DNA from 4 places in the Paenibacillus sp. JNUCC 34 genome. Region 3 is predicted to be linked to each of the others. Evidence: riboswitches for the same ligand, from Rfam matches in the RefSeq annotation. Region 3 holds a riboswitch; each other region holds the start of a gene.
What was found. Region 3 has a riboswitch for cobalamin ahead of AC2TF5_RS08815 (1-propanol dehydrogenase PduQ). Riboswitches for the same ligand answer to the same signal wherever they lie in the genome.
Positions count from the first base shown of each region.

Region 1: linked by a shared signal. The riboswitch ahead of AC2TF5_RS04940 (ABC transporter substrate-binding protein) and the one ahead of AC2TF5_RS08815 (1-propanol dehydrogenase PduQ) in region 3 are both predicted to bind cobalamin.
Region 2: linked by a shared signal. The riboswitch ahead of AC2TF5_RS05435 (ABC transporter substrate-binding protein) and the one ahead of AC2TF5_RS08815 (1-propanol dehydrogenase PduQ) in region 3 are both predicted to bind cobalamin.
Region 4: linked by a shared signal. The riboswitch ahead of AC2TF5_RS20645 (hypothetical protein) and the one ahead of AC2TF5_RS08815 (1-propanol dehydrogenase PduQ) in region 3 are both predicted to bind cobalamin.

Region 1 covers NZ_CM177770.1:1,082,100-1,087,813, forward strand. Annotated here, with positions in the region: gene AC2TF5_RS04925 (adenosylcobinamide amidohydrolase) at 1-144, shown strand, start outside; gene cbiB (adenosylcobinamide-phosphate synthase CbiB) at 141-1,118, shown strand; gene AC2TF5_RS04935 (histidine phosphatase family protein) at 1,109-1,699, shown strand; cobalamin riboswitch at 1,791-2,001, shown strand; gene AC2TF5_RS04940 (ABC transporter substrate-binding protein) at 2,239-3,246, shown strand; gene cobT (nicotinate-nucleotide--dimethylbenzimidazole phosphoribosyltransferase) at 3,285-4,355, shown strand; gene cobU (bifunctional adenosylcobinamide kinase/adenosylcobinamide-phosphate guanylyltransferase) at 4,352-4,918, shown strand; gene cobS (adenosylcobinamide-GDP ribazoletransferase) at 4,915-5,714, shown strand, end outside.
Region 2 covers NZ_CM177770.1:1,186,314-1,192,027, forward strand. Annotated here, with positions in the region: gene AC2TF5_RS05420 (Cof-type HAD-IIB family hydrolase) at 1-14, opposite strand, end outside; gene AC2TF5_RS05425 (metal-dependent hydrolase) at 240-953, shown strand; gene lplA (lipoate--protein ligase) at 1,159-2,160, opposite strand; cobalamin riboswitch at 2,426-2,632, shown strand; gene AC2TF5_RS05435 (ABC transporter substrate-binding protein) at 2,875-3,873, shown strand; gene AC2TF5_RS05440 (FecCD family ABC transporter permease) at 3,870-4,916, shown strand; gene AC2TF5_RS05445 (ABC transporter ATP-binding protein) at 4,913-5,714, shown strand, end outside.
Region 3 covers NZ_CM177770.1:1,871,543-1,877,256, reverse strand. Annotated here, with positions in the region: gene AC2TF5_RS08830 (ANTAR domain-containing response regulator) at 1-376, opposite strand, end outside; gene AC2TF5_RS08825 (EutP/PduV family microcompartment system protein) at 445-876, opposite strand; gene eutS (ethanolamine utilization microcompartment protein EutS) at 888-1,241, opposite strand; gene AC2TF5_RS08815 (1-propanol dehydrogenase PduQ) at 1,438-2,580, opposite strand; adenosylcobalamin (AdoCbl) riboswitch at 2,970-3,121, opposite strand; gene AC2TF5_RS08810 (PhzF family phenazine biosynthesis protein) at 3,470-4,354, opposite strand; gene AC2TF5_RS08805 (superoxide dismutase family protein) at 4,853-5,491, opposite strand.
Region 4 covers NZ_CM177770.1:4,406,217-4,411,930, forward strand. Annotated here, with positions in the region: gene nrdG (anaerobic ribonucleoside-triphosphate reductase activating protein) at 1-433, opposite strand, end outside; gene AC2TF5_RS20640 (anaerobic ribonucleoside triphosphate reductase) at 430-2,652, opposite strand; gene AC2TF5_RS20645 (hypothetical protein) at 2,612-2,827, opposite strand; cobalamin riboswitch at 2,856-3,031, opposite strand; gene AC2TF5_RS20650 (PCYCGC motif-containing (lipo)protein) at 3,141-3,671, opposite strand; gene crcB (fluoride efflux transporter CrcB) at 3,709-4,068, opposite strand; gene crcB (fluoride efflux transporter CrcB) at 4,065-4,466, opposite strand; gene AC2TF5_RS20665 (replication-associated recombination protein A) at 4,545-5,714, opposite strand, start outside.

The DNA of each region.
Region 1 (5,714 bases), 790 kb from region 3:
GTGTTAGGAGTCAGTCAATCCGCTTCCTATTCTACTGAACATCGATATTGTGGAACGGCAACGGATCTGGGAGCTGCGATTGGGCGGGTGGTTTATGGAACGGTAAAAGAAAGCTTGAAGGCTGCGGGAGTGAATCCATCATGATGGAGTGGGCAACAATATTCATAATATGCGCTGCATACCTATTGGATCTCATCATTGGAGACCCGCGCTGGCTTCCTCACCCTGTGATAAGTATGGGAAATTCGATCAAACGGTTAGAGAAGAGGATTCGTAGTCATGTCATTCAACCGGACCAACTGAAAAAGGCCGGAATTCTACTCCCGGTTATTATCGTGGGAGGTTCGCTGCTTATAACCTGGGTATTGTTGAGAGGACTTTATATGATTCATCCATGGCTTGCAACGGGAGCGGAGGTCATATTAATCGCTACGACCATTGCTACGAAAGGGCTTAAGGATGCGGGTATGGAAGTGTACAATCATCTTAACCGTGGGGATTTACCTGCTGCTCGGCAAGCACTAGGAATGATTGTTGGACGTGATACAGCGCACTTAGACGAGCCTGAGGTTGTTCGTGGTACGGTTGAGACGGTCGCAGAAAATATTGTTGATGCCATAGTGTCTCCGCTATTCTACGCACTTATTGGAGGAGCTCCACTTGCAATGGCTTATCGGGCTGTGAATACCCTAGATTCTATGGTTGGGTACAAGAATGATAAATATATTAACCTGGGGTGGGCTTCGGCCCGTTTGGATGATATTGCTAACTTCATTCCAGCACGAATAACAGCTCTATTACTGATCGTTAGCAGTTGGATCATGCGTCTGGATTACAAAAAATCTTATCGTACCATAAGACACGATGCCCATCTCCATCCAAGTCCCAACAGTGGATTTCCTGAATCAGCTGTAGCTGGAGCTTTAGGAATTCGGCTCGGAGGTGAGAACGCCTATAACGGTGTGGTATCTTTTCGTGCATATATGGGCGAATATTCCCGTCCGATGGATAAGGGGGATATTCAGTCAACCATTAGATTAATGCTGGCTGCATCGTTATTATTTCTGCTCCTGAGCATACTTGCCATATGGAGTATAGGTGGTACATTATGGAGTTAAAGCTCATATGTATTCGTCATGGGAAAACGCAGTGGAATAAGGATAAACGATATTTAGGTCATACAGATATAGGAATTCTCCAAGAGTCATTGAAGGAGCTTTTGCCTGTGAAAAATGCCCTTGAAGGAAGAACGTTTCATAAGGTATTCTGTAGTGACTTAAAGAGATGCAGGGAAACGCTCGATTGGATTTATTCTGCTTCAACAGATAGCGTAGTCTTCGATAACCGTTTACGAGAAATGGATTTTGGAGATTGGGAGGGGAAGACATACGATCAGTTAAAGCATTCTAGGATCTACCGGGAATGGCTGGACAATCCTCAATCCGTGACTCCTCCAGGAGGTGAAGCCTGGGAGCATTTTCAGGGGAGGCTGGCAGACTTTATGAACAGCCTGACCTATTGGGTGAAAGATGGAAGTAAGGATAACCAGGTGCTAATGGTGACTCATGGTGGAGTGATAAGACAACTAGCGACTATGACCATTCCAGGTTCGACGTTCTGGGATTTCTCTGCAGATCCGGGGAGCTTGTTAACGTTGAAGTTGACATGTGATAAGGGCAAATGGATTGGACACTTGTGAGTGAGCCATTAGAGCACTGTTTTTAAGGGGTTGTAAGGTGTCCTTATCTAACTTATAATTTTAAATTGAGAGGTAATACTTGTATCTAAATGAATATAAAAACTTGTGAGGTCTAGATTAGAAGCACAAATATGTGCTTTTATTGCCTAGTTAATGGGGAAGCCGGTGCAATTCCGGCACGGTCCCGCCACTGTGAACAGGGATGTTCTCGATTTACCACTGTTTTGCAACAAGCAGAATGGGAAGGTGAGAATATTAGCGAACCTGTGAGTCAGGAGACCTGCCTTATGAGTAGTACGACGGTCCTTCGAGGAAAGGATTACGTTTGGCTTGTGGAAGTACTGCGATTTTAACCCGGTACATAGCCGCGGGACTCATGGCAATTACTATGAACCCCGTATGACGTAATCCCTGATTCTTTCTTGTAAAAGAAGATCAGGTTTTTTTTGTTGCACAGACTATCGTTGAGATCATTTATTGAAATAACAAGGGGAGCATCTCGCAGAACATGAAAACGAAGATAGAGGAGAGAAATCACAATGAAACAAATGTGGAAGAGTTGGACTACGGGTGCTATAACGATCATTCTGGTACTAGCGCTCGCAGCTTGCGGAAGCAATAATGAACCGAAACAAGAGACAGAACCAGCACCGGCAGCAACAGAACAAGTGAATCCCCCCGCTGAAGAGACAAGTGTACTGAAAACAGAGTATCCTCTAACTGTAAAGGATGCTACAGGTGAGACTCTTACATTTAAAGAGGCGCCAAAGAAGATTATATCCATCTCGCCTGCAGAGACAGAAAGCTTGTTTTCGCTAGGGTTAGATGAGCAGATTATCGGTGTTTCTGACTATGATGATTATCCGGAAGCAGCAACAACCAAGCCGAAAATGGGTGGTTTGTACAATCCTAACGAGGAAGCAATTATCGCAGCACAACCTGACCTCGTAGTAACAGGTATCTCTATGAGTGCAGAAGCTGCACAGCATTTGCGTGATCTAGGTATCACTATCTTCAAGACAGATCCGAAAACGGTGAATGATGTTATTGCAAATATTGAATTGTTTGGACAAATAACGGATCACCAAGAAGAAGCAAAAACGGTTATAGACAAAATGAAACAAGAGCAGAATGAAGTAACAGAAGCGGTTAAATCACTTACACCTGAACAGAAAAAGAAAATATATATCGAGTTTTCCCCTGGTTGGACGGTAGGTAGTGGTGAGTTTATGGATGAATTAATCACTCTAGCTGGTGGAGTTAACGTTGCTGCTGATACAGCGGGATGGTATGAAATCAGTGAAGAGAAAATCATTAAAGATAATCCTGATGTGATTCTGTTCTCAAAGAATGTTATTGATGACAAAACACAGAAAACGTTAGACCAAATGATTAAAGCACGTAGTGGGTGGGATCAAATAACAGCTGTTAAGAATGATGCTGTCTATGGATTAGACGATAACCTGGTTAGTCGTCCCGGTCCACGTGTGACAGAAGGTCTCAAAGAAATAGCAAAAGCGATCTATCCTGAGCTGTTGAAGCCATAAGTAGTCACAACTAAGAGCAACTAAAGGAGAAATGATGTATGAAACAAGGAATCATGGAACGTATCGGAGAAATTCGCGGTCTTGATCAAGCTGCGATTCAGGCTGCAAAATCACATATAAGTAACCTTACTATCCCTCCGGGAAGCTTGGGTAAATTGGAGGCAATGGCACTACAGCTTGCTGGGATTACTGGAGTAGTAAAGCCTTCTTTTGACCGTAGAGAAGTTATTGTTATGGCAGGCGATCATGGTGTATGTGAAGAGGGCGTAAGTGCTTTTCCACAAGAAGTTACACCTCAAATGATTCATAATTTTCTTGCGGGTGGTGCAGCTGTTAACGTTCTTGCCAGACAGGCAGGTGCAGAAGTTGTATGTGTGGATATCGGAGTGAATAGTGAATTGTCCCATCCCGATCTCCTATCGCGTAAAATTCGGTATGGTACAGCTAATATGGCACAAGGTCCTGCAATGACTCATGAAGAAGCGATTCAGTCCATTCTTGTTGGTGTGAAGGTAGTTGAAGATGCTGTCAAACGTGGCGTTCAACTATTTATAACTGGCGAAATGGGGATTGGAAACACGACGGCAAGCTCAGCGGTGACCTGTGCACTCTCTAATATTCAGGTCAGCGATGCGGTTGGAAGAGGGACAGGAATTGACGATTCTCGTCTACAGCATAAGATTGCCGTTGTTGAACAAGCGTTGAAGGTCAATGCTCCTGACGCGCTTGATCCTATAGATGTACTAGCTAAGGTAGGCGGTCTTGAAATTGGTGGTTTAGTAGGTGTAATTCTTGGATCAGCAGTAAACGGTTGTCCGGTTATAATCGATGGATTTATTTCTAGCGCAGCGGCGTTGCTTGCCAAAGCGATCTGTCCAACATCTGCTGATTACATGATTGTGTCGCATGTTTCTCATGAACAAGGACATCGGCAGCTATTACAAGAATTGAATCTTCGTCCTGCATTGGAATTAGACCTTCGTATTGGTGAAGGTACAGGTGGGGTATTGTGTCTACATCTTGTGGATGCAGCGTGTCGGATTGTCAGTGAAATGGCAACCTTCGAAAGTGCGGGTGTCTCAGGTGAAACCAAGGAGCAGACGAAATGATCATACTCGTCACAGGCGGGGCAAGAAGCGGGAAAAGCAGCTTTGCTGAGAGGTTATGTATGTCGAAGTCACAGGAAGCCATATATGTCGCTACGGCTCAAGCTTTCGATGATGAGATGAAGGAGCGAATTGCTCTTCATAAGCTTCAGCGCAGTCAAGCGAACTATTCCTGGCGAAATGTAGAAGAACCGTTTCAACTCGTGAAGCTCCTGAGTGATATGCGTGAGAACAGTCAGGGTGATGATGCTCCTACGGTTCTAGTGGACTGCCTTACGATATGGCTATCTAATATTCTTCTATCCTATGAAGGACAGGAGGATATGCAAGAGAAGGTAAAAGCTGAAATTCTTTGTCTTGTAGAGCAAGCACAGCAATACCCTGGATATTTAATCATGGTAACTAATGAGGTTGGCAGTGGTATTGTACCAGAATATCCTCTTGGCAGAATGTATCGCGATTTGGCTGGGTATATGAATCAGGCAGTCTCCAGAAGCAGTTCTGAGGTTTTCCTGGTCACCGCAGGCATTCCTGTTGAGTTGAAGAGTATGGAGTACAAACTATGACGAAATGGGGACAAGCGGCTGCGGCCGCTTTTCAATTTCTATCACGCTTTCCTGTGAATGCCAATATTGATTACTCGCCAACACTGTTTCGTCAAAGTGTGAAGTTTTATCCGTTTGTAGGAGCTGCTATTGGACTGGTTGTATGGGGAGGTGCTGCAGGATTTGCGTATTTACTACCACCACTACCAGCAGCAGTGTTGACCCTCATCTTATGGGTTGGGCTCACAGGAGGACTTCATTTGGATGGTTGGATGGATACGGCGGATGGCATTTTGAGCTACCGTTCACGTGAACAGATGTTAGACATCATGAAGGATAGCCGCGTAGGAGCTATGGGTGTGTTAGCAAGCACGCTGCTTCTTATGTTGAAGCTCTCTTTAATCTATTCACTGCTAATGAATGGCCTCAACGACTTAGGTCTCTTACTCCTTCCTTTGATTTGGAGTCGCTGGTTCATGGTTCATGCGATGGCTACATGGCCGATGGCTCGTGGTAAGGATGGATTGGCTGGGAAGTTTCATGGTTTAGATAAAGGGCAGATAAGGGCAGCGTTACTAATTGCGATCGTGTTGTCAGGAGTTGCCGCATTAATAGCACCGTTGATCTATATGGACAACCATTCGTTGATGATAGCGCTGCTTGGTTTCATTACGCTTCCTCTGGCAGCTTGGGGTGCAGGGACGTGGCTGGCACGGAGATTGAATGCTACATTAGGAGGATTAACCGGGGATACCTACGGAGCTCTTAATGAGTTACTTGAAGTGGTAGCTTTGCTTATGCTAGTGCTGTTACACAA
Region 2 (5,714 bases), 690 kb from region 3:
TTGTATTGGGTCATGGTTGTCTCTCTCCTTTTTATCTCTATCTTAACTCTATTGTACCGCTTGCGGCGTGGATTTCAATTCGGCCAGGATCATATTGTCCATAGAGTGGAAAGGGTAGACAAAAGGAGGGTTTTTTTGCTATACTAAAATGCCGAACATACATTCCCGTATGTATTACGGCTGAAAGAAATGAACGGGCTCAAACAAGACAACGAGAGAATGAAAGGAAGTCATTTATTATGATGGGAAGAGCCCATTTGGTTATTAGCACCGGCGTCACCTTGTCGGTCATGGGGCTGGCCGGAATTCCCGTTACACTCCCGGCTGCGGCTGCGGCCGCAGTCAGTTCGCTACTTCCTGACATCGATGAGCCGAACTCCATTTTGGTCAGAACGGTCATCCCAACAGGACTGCTGCGTGTGCTTCAGTTGGCATTGATTGTGGGAGCCGTATTTATTTTTTACTACGGACAGGATTATGCTCCGTGGAATCTGGCATTGGCGGGTCTGATTGCCGTCGTATCCTTTCTGCCCGGACGGACGCTGCGTCATATCGTGATGTTTATGATTGGTCTGGGACTTCTTCAGTTCGGCCAAGCCTTCAGTCCGTGGAACACAATTGCCGGTTGCGTACTGATGATTTCCACGCTCGTTTCCCATCGTGGTCTGACACATACTGCATATGCTGCGGCAGGCTGGACTATGCTGCTCTATTTCGCAACAAAAGGAACAGCGGGAGGGGAGAGCTTATGGATTGCAGGTGGAATGTCTTATGCCCTTCATTTGGCCGCCGATATGCTAACGAACAGGGGAATACGACCATTACCCCCGCTGAAATTTAGAGTGAAGTTCAAACTAATGAGCACAGGAAGTAAATGGGGTAACACAGTAGAGAACGTGTGCATCGTGCTCACACTCGTCCTTCTCTTTTATGTATTCATCGCATCCAAATAATACGAACGGGGGGTGTCCCAAAAGGTCCATGACCTGGGACGCCCTTCATGTCTGTTGTAAGACGCTACCTGTAGAATCGTTCCTACTTAAGAAGTGCACAATAGTAAAACCAAGCAGGCCACCCAAGGATCAAGAATGAATCCTCGAGTGACCTGCTTTTTTTGAAAGATATCCCTGTTAGAATCGTGACGTCAGTATTGTTGCTCTACTCCTCTAAAAAGATCAGACCGATCAGGTCATCAAACTCCAGATTGCCGAAGTAATGCTTGACGTCAATGGATGAGAGGGCTTCTCTTACTTCATTCTCTTCGTAACGTCTGCCGCGAAGCGCATTTTCGATATCGGCGACATCGCCTACACCGAAGAAGTCGCCGTAAATTTTTATTTCACCGATATGTCCGTCTTTAATATTCATGCGGATGTCGATAATGCCGACCGGGAATTTTTTCGCGTGTTTCACATTGCTTTCTGGTGATAAGCCATAGTTCCAGTCCCAGTTTTGGTAACGCTCTTTGGAGATTTGATTTATTATTTCCCAGTCCTTCTCTTGAAGAACGTACTGTGGAACCTGATCAGGCTCCATACTAAAAATCGAACGTAGCAGCTCTGCGCGGAACTGTTCAATCGTCATATCCGTACCCAGCAGCTCCTTAATGTTCGCCACCCGGCTACGGACGGATTTCGTACTCTTTGATTTGAATTTTTCCGGGTTAACTTTAAGTGAAGCTTGTACTTTGTCTAGATCCAGGTCGAACATTAAAGTCCCGTGGCTGAACATGCGTCCCCGTGTAGAGAACTGGGCGTTGCCGGAAATCTTTTTCTCTCCGACTTGAAGGTCATTACGGCCGCTGAGCTCAGCGGGAACACCCATTTTTTGAAGGAAATCGATAACGGGTTGGGTAAACTTTAGGAAATTATGAAATGACTGGCCATCGTCCTTTGTAATAAAGCTGAAATTAAGATTGCCGAGGTCATGGTATACAGCACCACCTCCGGACAATCGCCGAACAACCTGTATATTGTTGTCACGGACAAACTCCTGATTGATTTCTTCAATCGTGTTCTGGTGTTTGCCGATGATAATCGACGGCTGATTAATGTAGAAGAGCAAATAGCTGTCTTCCATAGGCAAGTGCTTCAAAGCGTATTCTTCAATCGCTAGGTTAATGGAAGGATCATGGATTCCCTGATTATCGATAAAGAGCATATGTACGCCTCCGTATAGTTTCTTTTCTGGTATAAAGCTTCAGATCTATTGTAAACCAATGTCCGGCTTTAGGGCAAAGGGGGAGGGGCAATTCACAGGCGCATACGAATAAATACGTGAGATATCTATGATGGTTATACAGGCGGAAATAAGGTCCACGGCAAGCGGGGAGCGGCTATTCAATTTTTCTCTGTGAAGTTTCAGGTTGTAAGCCGAGAGGATATTTCATATAATCGTCAAAAGAGAAGTAAGCTTGGCAAAAAAGAATATTCAATACTCGCGAGGTCCTGGAGAATAAGCAAAGCATATGTTTTGCTCCCGGGTTAAAAGGGAAGTCGGTGCAAGTCCGGCGCGGTCCCGCCACTGTGAATCAGGGATATCCTCCATTACTGCCACTGGCCTGAACAGGGTCGGGAAGGCGGAGGTGTCATTTCAACCTGTAAGTCAGGAGACCTGCCCGCGTAATGATCTGACGGTCCTTCGAGGAAAGGATTACGTTTGGCGGACCTAATGTGGGTGATGTGTTGTACTATAGCTAAACTCCCATTAATTGGATGAGGTTCATTGTTTCCGAAACGTAGCCCCTGATTCTTCTGCGGAGAAATCAGGGGCTTTTTTGTGGTTGGATGTAAGGATTTCCGTCAGAAATCAGGTTTATTGAGTACCTAAGGCAAGCCGGTGTTGTTCTCAAACTAGGGTTAGGAGAGAAAATCGATGAAAAAAATAATGAAGTCATGGTCCGCCATGTTGGCGGTACTGATGCTGGTCCTGTCGCTGGCAGCTTGTGGAGGAGAAACAGATCCGAAGGAGGCGACCCCTGCACCAGAGGCTGAACAAGGGCAGAAACCGGAAGCACCTGCCTCTGAAACTACCAAAACGGTTTATCCGTTAACTTTAAAGGATGCTACAGGCGAGGAAATGACATTTGATAAGGCTCCAGCAAAAGTTGTATCGCTGTCTCCTTCTGAGACGGAAAAATTGTTCGCGCTTGGCTTGGATGAAGAAATTGTCGGTGTATCCGAAGTGGACGACTACCCGGAGGCAGCCAAATCCAAGCCGAAAATGGGCGGTTATGATATGGATGTTGAGGCCATTGTTGCTTCAGGCGCGGATGTTATTTTTACAGCGGCGATGAATGAACAGAACGTACAGAAGCTTCGCGACCTCGGAATCAAGCTGTTCGTGAACGACCCTAAGACGATTGCTGAAGTCATGGACAACATTAAGGTAGTTGGAGAGATTACGGATCGTCAGGTGGAAGCTCAAGGCATCGTAGATCAAATGCAGAAGGATATGGACCTCGTGAAAGAAGCGGTTAAATCCGTAAAAGATGAGGATAAGAAAAAAGTGTATGTGGAGTTCTCACCGGGTTGGACGGTAGGAAAGGGCACATATCTGGATGAGATGCTCAATATAAGCAATTCAGCCAATGTGGCTGGCGACAGCGAAGGCTGGTTTGAAATCAGTGAAGAGAAGATTATTGCAGCGAATCCAGATGTGATTTTGTATTCCAGCAATGTCGTGGATGAATCCACCAAAAAAACTTTGGATCAAATCATTAAAGAACGAAGCGGCTGGGATCAGATCGAAGCTGTGAAAAACAATAAGCTGATTAAAATTGATGACAATCTGATCAGCCGCCCGGGACCTCGTGTAACTCAAGGATTGGTTGAAGTAGCGAAGGCGGTCTATCCGGAACTGATGACCCCATGAGTAAAAAACTTGCGGGTTATGGAACGGGTGGGCTCCTGCTCTTACTGCTGACGCTGATCGTCAGCCTCGGCATCGGCTCCGTCCATCTGCCCGTTAAGGATATTGGAGCCATGCTGGTTCATCGATTGCCCTGGATCGGAGACTCGATCACTCCCAACTGGGAAGTAGCTTCCGAGCAGATCATCATGAAGGTGCGACTTCCCCGAATACTGCTCGGTATGCTGGTTGGGGCATCCCTTGCGGTGGCCGGTGCTGCTTTTCAAGGTGTGCTTAGAAATCCGCTCGCCGATCCGTTTACGCTCGGTGTATCCTCCGGTGCATCACTTGGTGCTGCGTTTCTGATCTTCTACGGATTGCAGTACTCTTTTGCGGGTGCCTGGACCCTGCCGATCGTTGCATTTATGACCGGGGCGATCACACTGTGGATTGTGCTGCTCCTCGCCCGAGATCACGGTAAGATACCGACTAATGCATTGATTTTGTCAGGTGTGGTTATGCAGTCCTTTTTAGGAGCGGTAGTTTCATTCTTGACGGTAATGTCACGAGACACGCTAACGGATATTCTATTCTGGACGATGGGAAGTTTAAGCATGCGGGGATGGTCATATATAGCTGTCCTTTTCCCGTATTTTACTGTAGGCTTCTTATATTTGTGGAGCCGGGCGCGTACACTGAATTTGTTGTCTTTAGGTGAACGTCAGGCGGCACATATGGGGCTTAATGTCGATCGTCTGAAGACCAGTGTGCTTATTGTTGCCACCCTTCTAACGGCTGCGGCTGTGTCTGTGTCCGGTGTGATCGGCTTCGTGGGACTGGTTGTTCCTCATATGATCCGTCTCATCACCGGTTCTGATTACCGGATCATCATTCCATTATCGGCATTGGGTGGAGCGATTTTCATGGTCTGGTCCGATACGGCTGCCAGATCCATTCTGTCGCCGACCGAAATTCCGATCGGGGTAGTAACTGCATTTGTTGGAGCTCCGTTCTTTGCTTATTTGCTGTACCGGAACAAAAAGCAGCGTAGGGAGGGAAGCGTATGATCACACTTCAAGACGTAAGCAAGCGCTTTGACCGGGTGAACGCGGTGACCGGTATCGATTGGAACGTAAGTGCTCAGGAATGGTGGGGCATTATTGGTCCGAACGGAAGCGGTAAATCCACGCTGCTGCATCTTTTGTCAGGTGTGGTGTCGCCATCGTCTGGACATTTACAGTTTCGTGGCAGAGAAGTTTCAAGTTATAACAGAAAGGAGCTTGCCCGCTCTGTAGCGGTGCTTCAGCAGGAGGGGCTCGCTCCGTCTGATTTTACAGTGCGCGAGGTTCTGGAAATGGGACGTTACCCGTTTCAAGACTGGATGGGACGGGAGAAGAAAGATTCCGGACCGCTTCTGGATCGTATTATCCGAAAGCTGGAACTGGAAAAATTCGAATCCAGACGGCTTGATCAATTAAGCGGGGGACAGCGCCAACGTGCAGCCCTTGGCAAAGTAATGGCTCAGGAACCTACACTTTTGCTGCTTGATGAGCCGACAACGTATTTAGATATCCGTCATCAGCTGCAATTTATGAACATGGTTGCAGAGTGGCGCGAAGATACCGGTATAACGGTAATTAGCGTGCTCCATGATCTTAATTTGGCGGCTCAGTTCTGTGACCGGCTTCTGGTGCTTCAGGATGGAAAGATCGCGGGAGAGGGAACCCCGGCTGAAATACTGACCGAAGATTTTATCCGGCGAGTATTCCGGGTGGATCCGGCGGTCGTCAGCCATCCTGAAAATGGCGCTCCCCAGGTTCTTCTGACTGCAAACGTCTCTGATTCAAGCGTTCAGGCAGAGATCC
Region 3 (5,714 bases):
GTACTTCCCTACCTTTTGCAATCGTCACTTCCACCATGGGAATAAACGATTTTTCATCAAGCGGTTTCACCAGATAACCAAGCGCACCGATAGAGGATGCTTTTTCAATCGTTTGTTTATCACTGAATGCGGTCAAGAGGATAACTCCGCCCGCCAGTTGCTCCGATATGATTCGTTTACCCGCTTTCAGCCCATCCAGGATAGGCATTTGAACATCCAGAATGACCAAATCGGGCAGATGCTTTTTACATAATTCAATGGCCTCAAAACCATCAGAAGCTTCGCCTACTACACTGTAGTCCGCCTCTTCAAGCATCTCACGAATATCCATTCTTGTAATAGGTTCGTCGTCGACTATCACAATTTTTCCATTCATGCGTCATGCACCTCGTTGTCTACCGATATTTGCTTGTATCTCGTGAATCCTCTATCATATTGAACCGCTTACGCTTCCAAATAAGCTTGCAGCTCATCCACACCCAAATGCTGCACGGACGAAACCTCAAAAATGCGCTCCACGCCCGCCGCTTGCAAGAAGGATCTCGCTTCCGCAATGTCCTTATCCGTCTTAGCCAGTTCCACCTTGGTTACAATTCCAATGACCGGCTTGGCAAACATCGTTGCGAAGGCTGGTGGAAAATAACTTTCTTCCTTTGTACAATCTTGCACTAGCCCGATAACATCCGCATCAACGCTTGTGACAAGTAACATTTTGTATAAATACCGGTTCTCAATACATTCCCCGGGCGTATCAATAGCTTGCTCAAAATTCTCAACGGCTTGCGTCTTCTTATAGGCAATCTCTTGTCCATGCAACCGCTGGCACAATGTCGTCTTGCCCGATCCGGTGCTTCCGGCAAATATAATTTTCCTCATAGCACGATCCCCTACGTTCTCGTAATCTTCGCAGCCGAAAATCCGAGAATGTTCTGTAAGCCAAGCAACACTTCGCTCACCGCGGATTCCACGGATGATACATCACCCGTAATGACGAGCGAGCCGCTGAAGCGATCAACGAAGCCGATCTGCACGCCTGCTGCTTTGGTCGCAATGTCGGCCGAAATAATAGATGCTTCGCTCGGCGTAATAGTCATAATGCCAATGGCATCCCTCGCATCGCTTCCCAAGCCCAGTTTCTTGTAAATATCCGGATTAGGGTTCGCGATAATATGAGCCAGCGTTACCTGTTTGCCCGGCACATACTCTTGTATGACACGTTGTTTTTCGCTGTGTTGATCCATACCATCATCCCATCTCATGAAAGAAAAAGCGACATATAGCTGCAAAAAAACATAAAGACCCCTTAAAAAGTTCACGCGGAATTTTTAAGAAGCCTCTTCGCTTTTATTTGTATGCAACACGCCGTTGTGTTACTTTCACTATATTTTAACCTGCAAACAATGTCAATATCATTACGAACGAAACTCAACTCCAGATTCAGGATTGAAACATTTTGTTCAAAATTTCAACAATATCAGCTGCGGCAGGAACGCGTGGATTCGTGGCCGTACAGCCGTCTTGCAGCGCTCCTTCTGCAATTTCCTCTCTCATCTTTTCAAGCGCAGCTAATTCCACGCCGCACTCCCTGAGCGTCTGCGGCATCTGCAATTGCTTCTGAAGCTGCTTGATCGCCTGCACCAGACTACGAACGCCGCTCTTTACATTAGGAGCCGACAGTCCCAAGCTTTTGGAGATTTCGGCATATCTTGCCGCTACTGCACTACTCTCTTCTCTGCCATAACCCGGTTTGTAATCCGCATTAAATTCAATGACATGCGTCAGAAGCAGTGAATTCATACGCCCGTGCGCAATCTTGAATTTAGCTCCAGCCACATGAGCGATCCCATGATTAAGCCCGAGCGACGTAATATTAAACGCCATACCAGCTAGGCAGGAAGCATTGTGCATTTTCTCGCGCGCCTCAAGATCAGTCCCATCCTTATAGGCTCTTGGCAAATAGGCAAAGACCAGCTTGATAGCCTTCTCGGCCAACGCATCGGAAATATCGTTCGCCTTGGTGGATACGTACGCTTCAATCGCATGGGTCAATACATCCATTCCTGTGTCTGCAGTGATGAAGTTAGGTACGCTCTTGACCAATTCAGGGTCCAAGATAGCTTCTTGTGGCAACATGTCATCGGATACCAGCGGATACTTGATGTTCTTCTCCTTGTCGCTGATAACGGAGAAAGACGTCACTTCTGAGCCTGTGCCGCTTGTTGTCGGAATCGCTACGAACGGAATATCGTGCTGTTTCAATATTTTTTGAGCGAAAAGCTTCATCGCCTTGGCCGCATCAATTGCAGAGCCCCCACCAATCGCGATGATCAGGTCAGCCTGGAATGCTCCGAGCGCTTCAACGCCCTCAGTTACAACTTCAACTGGAGGATCGGGTACGATGTTGCTGAAAATGTATTGTTCGTTACTGTCATGCAGCCGTTCAAACAGCATGTTAATCATACCCGACTTGATTATAAACGGGTCTGTTACAACAAAGATCCGTCTATTTCTCCAATCCGTCAGGCGATCCAGCGCACCTTGTCCCAGATAGATGTCGGTTTTAATCGATATTTTGTCCATGTAAGGCACCTCCAAGGAGTAATTGACAACAAAAAAAGAGGCCTCTAAAAGGAGTAAATCCCTTCAAAGCCTCTTTGCTTGTTATATAATGTGCACGCCATTGTGCAGCAATCATTTAATTGTCCATCTCCACTGTACAACGTAATTCGGATGCTCGTCAACCGAATCTTGTCTGCCATGCTCGGCAAGTGAGCGGTTCATTATAAAAAAAAGGGACATGCACATCATTGTGCATATTATTCTTCATCATTGAAGAACTTCCCGCTTGCTTGTTCTTATACCTCATTGTATATGTTCGGCGGCGAGCACCTAGCTTTACCGACAGCAGCGTCGGCAGCCTATCTTGCAACGTAAAAAAGCCTAGCGAGGCGTTATACGTCACTAGACTTGTAAACCAGTCACTTTCGCCTCGAAATGACTGGCCAGACAAAGTTACTAGGCAAACGACCTGACTTAAGACCGAGCATTCGGTCTATCACAGTGGCGGGACCGCGTTGGATTTGCACCAAACTTCCATTGCCTATAACTTTTTCTATTGTGTATGACGTGAATGGATGTCCATTCGAACATTATTATAGCATAAACCATCGAGTTGGCAATATGCAGAACATAAAAATCCGTCGATTAACGCTGACATGATACGGATTAAGGGTGTATTAATCTTGTATGTTATACAACAGTAGACTGGCTGAAGGCCTGATTTTACTGGCATTGTTGTAAATTGTACAATAATTTCTTCTGAGGAGTGGCTAACAAATGACTTTCTATCTATTTTGTTGTATAAAGTGCAACAATGTAACCTTTGGCGACCAGTCACGAAGTAGTGATGTACTTTATACAACTATCCACTTCCAATTATATAGTATCGAGCTCTCTTATTATAAAAATATTAGAGATATTCCACTTCAAACTCTTTAACCAAGACCGCTGTGCCCGAAATAAAAATATCCATCTCATTTTGTCGTATGGCGTGTACATGCACTTTTCCATCCCTATTGATCTCTTGCCCCTGCTCTACGATAAATTGAATTTCATTCAAATTCTGATCTATATAGGTTAAATAGTAAGCGCCCATCACGCCCGAGGCCGTACCTGTTACCGGATCTTCAACTGTACCAGAGTAAGGGGATGAAAAATGTCTCGCATGCATGAACGCATTCTCGTCATAAGTTTCAAAACAAAAAGGATGTACAGACGCTTTGGGATTCTGGGCTAATATTTCAGGAAACTGTTTATTATTTGGCTTCATGATTTTGAAACTATCCAATTGCCTTATTGGAACTAATAAAGTCCAAATTCCTGTACTACCATAAACAATGGGCTTCGTGACATCCAAACAGTCTTCATTTAATCCCAGGGACTCTGCTAGTTTTCGGGTATCTCCATCAAAAGGAATAAATTCCGGACTCTGCTGCTTCATGCCTATTATTAGATGATCCTCAGCGTTAAAAGAAATGGGAAGTATGCCACCATTGGTTTCTATCTGGATTGAATCGCGACCTTCAAAAAAACCTCGTGTTTTCAAGCAGTATAATGATGCTATGGTTGCATGCCCGCACAGATTGATTTCATGACCCGGAGTATAATACTTCAATTTTAGGTCGGCGATCTCAGATTTCAATACAAAAACCGTTTCATTAAATCCGACCTGAAAAGCGATCTTCTGCATATCACCAGGCTTCAAATGATCGGCATCCAGAACAACTCCTGCCGGATTTCCCTGATTGGCTGTGACAGAGAATGCGTCAACATGGTACACGGTAACTTTCCCCAATAGGCTCCCACCTTCACATTTATACCCGGCCCAGGTTTAAGAATCAACACAAAACTGGGTAATATATTTTATTAAACAGGTATCGGTTATTGATTCATATTACAGTTGAAAAATTAGAGGGTTCATTTGGTGAAATCGTCGGTGCGAGTCAATCTTTTCATAATTCCACAGCATAATGATTCTTGTATCCAGTTCAGGGTAATGCCAGATTTCTGAACGAAATCCAGGTGTTCCGCCACCGATCAGGTTAAAATCAGATCCCAAAAACCAGCCATAACCGTAATGCAGATCAGGATCAAAGGTGGTTGTCCACGATGCGTGCCAACTGCTCGGTCATATCCACCTCTACCTCCGTTTCACCCTAACTCTTGCAGACTAATTATATCCTATAAATTGTAAATAAAGATAGATATATACGGAAAAATAATAAAAACGCATCTCCGTTGGGAAGATACGTTTTCTTTAACATTTACATATTCACGGAACAATTCTGATCCGTTATTTAGGGATGTTCCCGCCCATTATTCGATTACCGGAATTACCTGCAGGATCGGTTTTACCATCGTCTTCGTCTTCATGGATTATGAGCGATCGTCCAAGCAAGGAATTAGCCTGATTCTTATCTAGCGATGCATGTTTAATCAGCAGTTCTGTTTTAACTGTACCATCTTTTTCAACTACCAAATTTGGCATATCGCCAACGTGACTTCCTTCTGGGTGTTCAAGGCCATGGTGTTTATCCGTCGGATTGAAGTGTCCGCCAGCAGTCTTGAAATCAAACGACTGGATTGCGTTCTCATGTACATGGAATCCATGCTTGCCCGGGGTCAGACCGGAAACGGAAACCTTCACTTTCACACCATCGTCCACCTGTTCAAATGAAGCAACCCCTGTAGGTTCACCCGCTGCATTAAACAGCTTAACAGAAACCGAATTTGTGGATACTTCCCGAAATACCGGTTTGTCAATCTTTTCAGTAACCGCAAGATCTGGAACATTAGTTACACCATTGTGAGTAAGTGAATCGGGAGTTGTTTGCCGGACGGCATTTAATATTTCTTCAGCGTTAGCTGCAGCATAGATAAGACCTAAACACAACATGGCCCCTGCAACAATTTGGTACGTTCTTTTCTTCATTTCATCGCCTCCTGTCTGTAGTACTCACCTATGCCCCATTTTGGGGGAAATAAACTATTATTACAGGTGATTTAGCACTTTCGACATGGAGGAAGGTCTACAACTCGTTAGGAAAGTTCCAACTCCTTTAACAAAACATCTAAAATTCTCTTTTTGCATGTTTCTCTATCCACGGCGTGTGACCATATTGTTCCAATAAGATATATCTGAAATCATGAAGGAT
Region 4 (5,714 bases), 2.5 Mb from region 3:
GGCTTCCACGAAATGATAATGAAGTATCTCTCTCCCGTTGTATAAACTTACCGTCAACAATAACATCACACAGAAGCGCCAGCTGCCTTAGCTTCGGCTGTCTCATAACCGCCTCAAAGGTAAAACCTGTATAAGCCCATACATTTTTATCAGGACAGCACTCCCGGAAGTCAGACAGAAAACTAATGCATTCCTCCGCTGAGAAAAAGGGATCTCCACCGCACAACGTAACTCCTTCCAGCAAAGGATTACATGCAATTTCCTCTAGAATTCGAGTTTTCAACTCATCAGTGAAGGGTTCCCCAGCTTCAAAATCCCATGAAGCCGTATTGAAGCACCCGGCACAAGCATGACGGCAGCCGCTGACAAACAGAACGGCACGGACTCCTTGGCCTTCATTAATGCTTTCCGGTATATAGCCGCATATGTTCATCGGTGTTTAACCCGATCCTTAACTTCAGCCTGTTTGGCTGAATTGAATCGCTCCGTATAGTTGCCCGTTAAATAACCTGTTACTCTGCGTAGACGATGGAACAGCACCTTGTCCTCCTCGACCCCGCATTCTGGGCAAGATGCACCGATAATTCCTTCGTAATCACAGACAGGACACCGATCCAATGGATGATTAACGGAAAAATAACCAATGTCTTGTTTAAGCGCAAATTGGACTATATTCCGGAATGCAGCCGTATTTTGCCGTGCGTTGCCGTCAAGCTCTACATACGAGATCGCACCCGCATTACACAGCTTATGGAATGGTGCTTCCCATTGAACCTTCTGAAAAGCAGCGGCTGGATGATACACGGGAATATGAAATGAATTCGTATAGTACTCCCGATCGGTTACACCCGGTATACTGCCAAATGTGGTTCGGTCCAGCTTTGTGAATTTTCCGGACAGCCCTTCTGCTGGAGTGGCAAAAAGCGTGATGTTCAAATCATACTGCTCGCTCATGGCATCACAGTAAGCACGCATCCTTCCAACGATATCGAGCGCCATCTTTCTAACCATCTCGTCTTCGCCATGATGTTGTCCTGTTAAAGCTTTCAAACACTCCGCAAGACCAATAAAACCAAGTGCCAACGATCCGTGTTTTATAAGTTCTGCGACCGCATCGTCTGGGGCAAGCTTCTCCCCACCTTCCCAGACCCCCTCGCGCATCATAAAATCCGAAGCCTTTGCCGGCTGCTTGGCTTGAATTTCATACCGGTGGATCAATCCTTCCACTGCAATCTTCATATAACGTTCCAAACTTTCGAAAAACCCGCTCATATCTGGATCTTGTCGCTTATCCATTACTATGCCATGCTCAATCCCAAGCCGTACGAGGTTGATCGTGTTAAAAGACAAATTCCCTTTCCCACTCAACCGATTTCTGCCGAAACGGTCCGAAATTGTTCGTGTACGGCACCCCATAGTCGCAATGATCGTATCTGGATCTTCCGGTCGGTAATAGGGAAGATTGAACGACGCGTCTACATTTACAAAATTTGGATATAATCGGCGACTGGAGCACTCTACCGCTTTTAGGAACAGATCGTAGTTCGGATCACCTTCCGCCTGATTAATCCCGTTTTTACATTGAAAAATATGCTGCGGGAATATCGGTGTCTCTCCACGTCCAAGTCCTCTCATTGTAGCGTCAAGAAGTGCATGAGAAACTAATCTTCCCTCTGTAGAAGTGCACATCCCGTAATTTAACGAGGTAAACGGAATTTGCCCCCCAGCCCGACTGCTCATCGTGTTCAAATTATGGATCAGAGATTCCGCGGCTTGCTTGGTCTCGTTTATAGTCTCTGCATATGCAAACTTATATGTATGAGGATAAATCTCTTCAAGCGAGTGGTTATCCATATGCAGCTCCAAGTCCGAAATGTCTTTTCCTAAGTTCATGTCGCCTTCACTGAAATAAGAAAGCCCTTTTCGAAAATGCTTACGGAAGGACTTACCCACGTAAGGCGCCAAATCCCAATCTATCTTATTGCCAGATACCCCGCCGAACTGACTGTTCTGCTGAGACTGAAATATGATGGCTACCAGTGCCATAGCGGTCATGATGCTTTGTGGAGGACGGACCGAACCGTTCCCCGTATTAAAGCCATTTGCCAGCAGCCGATCAAATGGAATGAAAATGCAATTGGTCGTTCCGAGTGCATATTGATCTAAGTCATGTACATATACATATCCGTTTTTTACAGCCTCGTTCAACGGTTTTGGCAGCATAAAACTGGTCGCCATCCACTTGGCATATTCCGATCCGATCCGGCTCATTTTCCCACTGAAAGATTCACCGTTCAAATTGGCATTTTCCCGAAGCAGATCCAGATCTTTAACACCGATAACGTTGGTGCTGATCTTGTACAGCTCTCCGCGCATTATACGTTCTCTGTCACGTGCCTCACGGTACTCTGTATAAGCTTCAGCTGTTTGCTTATAACCGGTTTCATTCAAAAAATGTATGACAAGGTCTTGTATTTCTTCCACAGACATTTGCTCCAAGCCAACCGTCTCAGCTTCTACCAATGTACCGATCCGGGACGATGCCTCATATCTGGAAGTTCCTTCAGTAGCCTGAAAAGCTTTATTCACCGCACTCATAATCCGTGTAACTTCAAACGTCACACATGTTCCATCCCTCTTGATTACCTTCATTACGAATTCCTCCTATGGCAAATACCTTTACAGGCGTATTAACCAACCCCTCACGGTGTGCGGTACGATCGAAGTGGACAATAAAAAAGCATGCTGCCGCAAATCGGCGGAATACATGCTTCATAAAGAACCGTTTAATCCAGTCAAGTAGAAACGGACCAGACAACCCTTCCATTCGAAACACTTCCTATCAACCGTAGGCACACCGTGTTGTCATAATGGCAGGTATCTGGCTTCAGTTCACGAACTGGCGGAGTTAACGAGATTGTTTCTTATGTTCGCCTCAAGAAACTGTTACAGTGGCGGGACCGCTCCGGATTTTCACCGGATTCCCTTTTAAGACCGGAGTGATCCGATCGACCATTAAGCACTATATATAGTTGTCATATCAAAGAATATAACAACATATAGATTTTAACTGTAACATTTATCATAGGCGAAACTCCCAGATCGTGGTGCAGCGTGACATGGCGGTCAGCCACAAGATTTTAATTGGTTTCTGTCGGCATTGGGGTAGGAGTCGGTTTCGCGTAACCCGTCTTATACTTTTCATCGATTGTGTTGCGGATTTCAGTCAAGCTTTTTCCTTCACTGTCCATCTTGGCTGATTCTACTGCGATTTCCAGACAAACACCACAGCGTGTGCCGTGATCATCCCACACAATGCTGCCGTCTTCTTTAACTTCATTAATGAAGCAGTTCAGATTACTCTTGTGCCCTGCACTTTCACCGCAGCCACAGTAGCATGGAATCCAGGTAAGCACATCTTTTTCCTGGGCTGCGAGTGCATAAATAGTGCGCATCTCATCGCTTTTACCATCCAAGAACGTTGGCAGCTCCTTCGCAGAGGCTCTAGCTTCTTGAAGATCTCCATTAGCAAGCTTGTTTTGTGAATCATGTTCGTGAACCGTTTCAGTTCCTTGCATGCTCTCTTCCGGCTCTTGTACCTTCTCAGCACCGCAACCACCCAGCACTAGACCTGCAGACAGCATCAATACTGTAAATTTACATTTGTACATTATTTATTTCCTCCCCATAATGGCCACACAACAAGTTCTAAACCTGAGCCGCTATATAGAGTCCTGTCCATGCCCCTGCAAGACCCAGCATAACCGATATGAGCACATATAAGAATGCTTGTATGTATTGCTTGTTTCCTGCCAAAGTGACCGCTTCATAACCAAAGGTTGAAAATGTGGTAAACGCCCCACAAAAGCCGGTTCCGAGCATTCTGTAAACAGCTTCAGGAAGATGGTCCGCATAACCGGCAAGAAGTCCAAGTATGATGGAACCGGCCAAATTTACGAGAAGCGTAGCCCACGGGAATGTCCCCTGTGCTTTTTTTCCAAGCCAAATACCAACGCAATAACGGGAAACCGCTCCGGCTATCCCGCCTAATCCTATCCACAAAATCACACTGCCGCACCTTCTTGCTTCGAAGACATCTTCCGTCCCAGCCAAACACCGATACAGGACATGAGCAGACCGCCAACAACACTTAAGACTACATAGATCACGGCGACTACGTTCTGACCGTTACCGATTAACCTGACTGTATCCACTGTAAAGGTTGAGAATGTCGTAAACGCCCCCGTAAACCCGGTACCGATGAGCAGACGAACCTGTGTTGAAATATGTGCGGAAGATAAGCAGTAAGTCAAAAACCAGCCTAGAAATAGACATCCTGCCAGGTTAATGAACAGGATAGCTGCCGGAAATCCATTTAATGGAGCAGGTATTATCTCATCCAGACCATAGCGGAGTAATGTACCACCGAATCCTCCCGCACCCACAAAGAGCAGGTTCTTTCCCATACAATTTCCCTTCCTTACCGTAACATTCAAGATGTACAACATGAAATTTATTCAATGAATCAAGTGTTTCGAATTCCTTTACTCGTCTCTGCGCAAACGTTGGTTATGGGATATTTTAGCTTCATTTCCCTGTTCTGTCGCCTGATAAAACACCCGATGCGCAAGCTCCTTCGGTAAATAATCCTGCTTCACGTAATGTCCAGGATAGTCATGAGGATACTTGTATCCCGCATGTCCAAGTTTGACGGCTCCTTGATAATGAGTATCGCGTAAATGGAGCGGAACCTCAGCCGATTTGAATTCCTCCATAGTAGACATGGCACGTGATATAGCGGTGTAAACGGCATTGGATTTCGGGCTCTCCACAGCAAAAAGAATCGCTTGTGCAATGTTCAGTTTGGCCTCAGGCCAACCATTGTTACGATAAGCCTCCAATGCACTGACAGCTTGTACCATCGCCTGCGGATTAGCAAGCCCGATATCCTCACTACTAGCCGCAATCAGACGGCGAATGAACACCATCGGATCCATACCAAGCTTCTCTACAGCGTATAAAAACCAGAATAGCGCAGCATCGCTGGAGCCGCGAATGCTTTTGTGGAAAGCGGATAGGACGTCATATTGGGTTGACTCATCAGCCCGGACGGTTGGACGCCGGATTGATTCCTCCGCAACCTCAAGTGTTATATGAACGGTGCCATCCGAAAGGGGAGGTGTCGTCATTGCCGCCAATTCCAGGGCATTCAAGGCCCGGCGGATATCACCGTTCGCCATGGATGCGATATGATCCAGTGCCTCTTCATCCACTTGAAGTTGCATAAAGCCAAGCCCTCTATCCTTATCCTGAAGCGCACGCTTCATAGCAATGCAGGAATGTTCCTTATTCAGCGACTGCAGCTGAAACAAGGTTGAGCGGCTCATAAGAGCCCCATTCACATAATGAAACGGATTTTCCGTAGTGGCACCAATAAAGATGATTGTTCCCTTTTCAACCGCGGGCAGAAGAGCGTCCTGACGGGAGCTGTTGAACCGGTGTACCTCATCCAGAAACAGAATCGTCTTTGTACCATACAATGATTTGTTACTTTGCGCCTGTTCAATCACTTCACGTACATCCTTAACAGAAGCTTCTACTGCATTAAGCCGTACGAATGACCCTTGGGTATGTTTCGAAATGATATGAGCGAGCGTTGTTTTACCGCAGCCGGGCGGACCATACAGTAAAATTGAAGATACTTGATCCGCTTC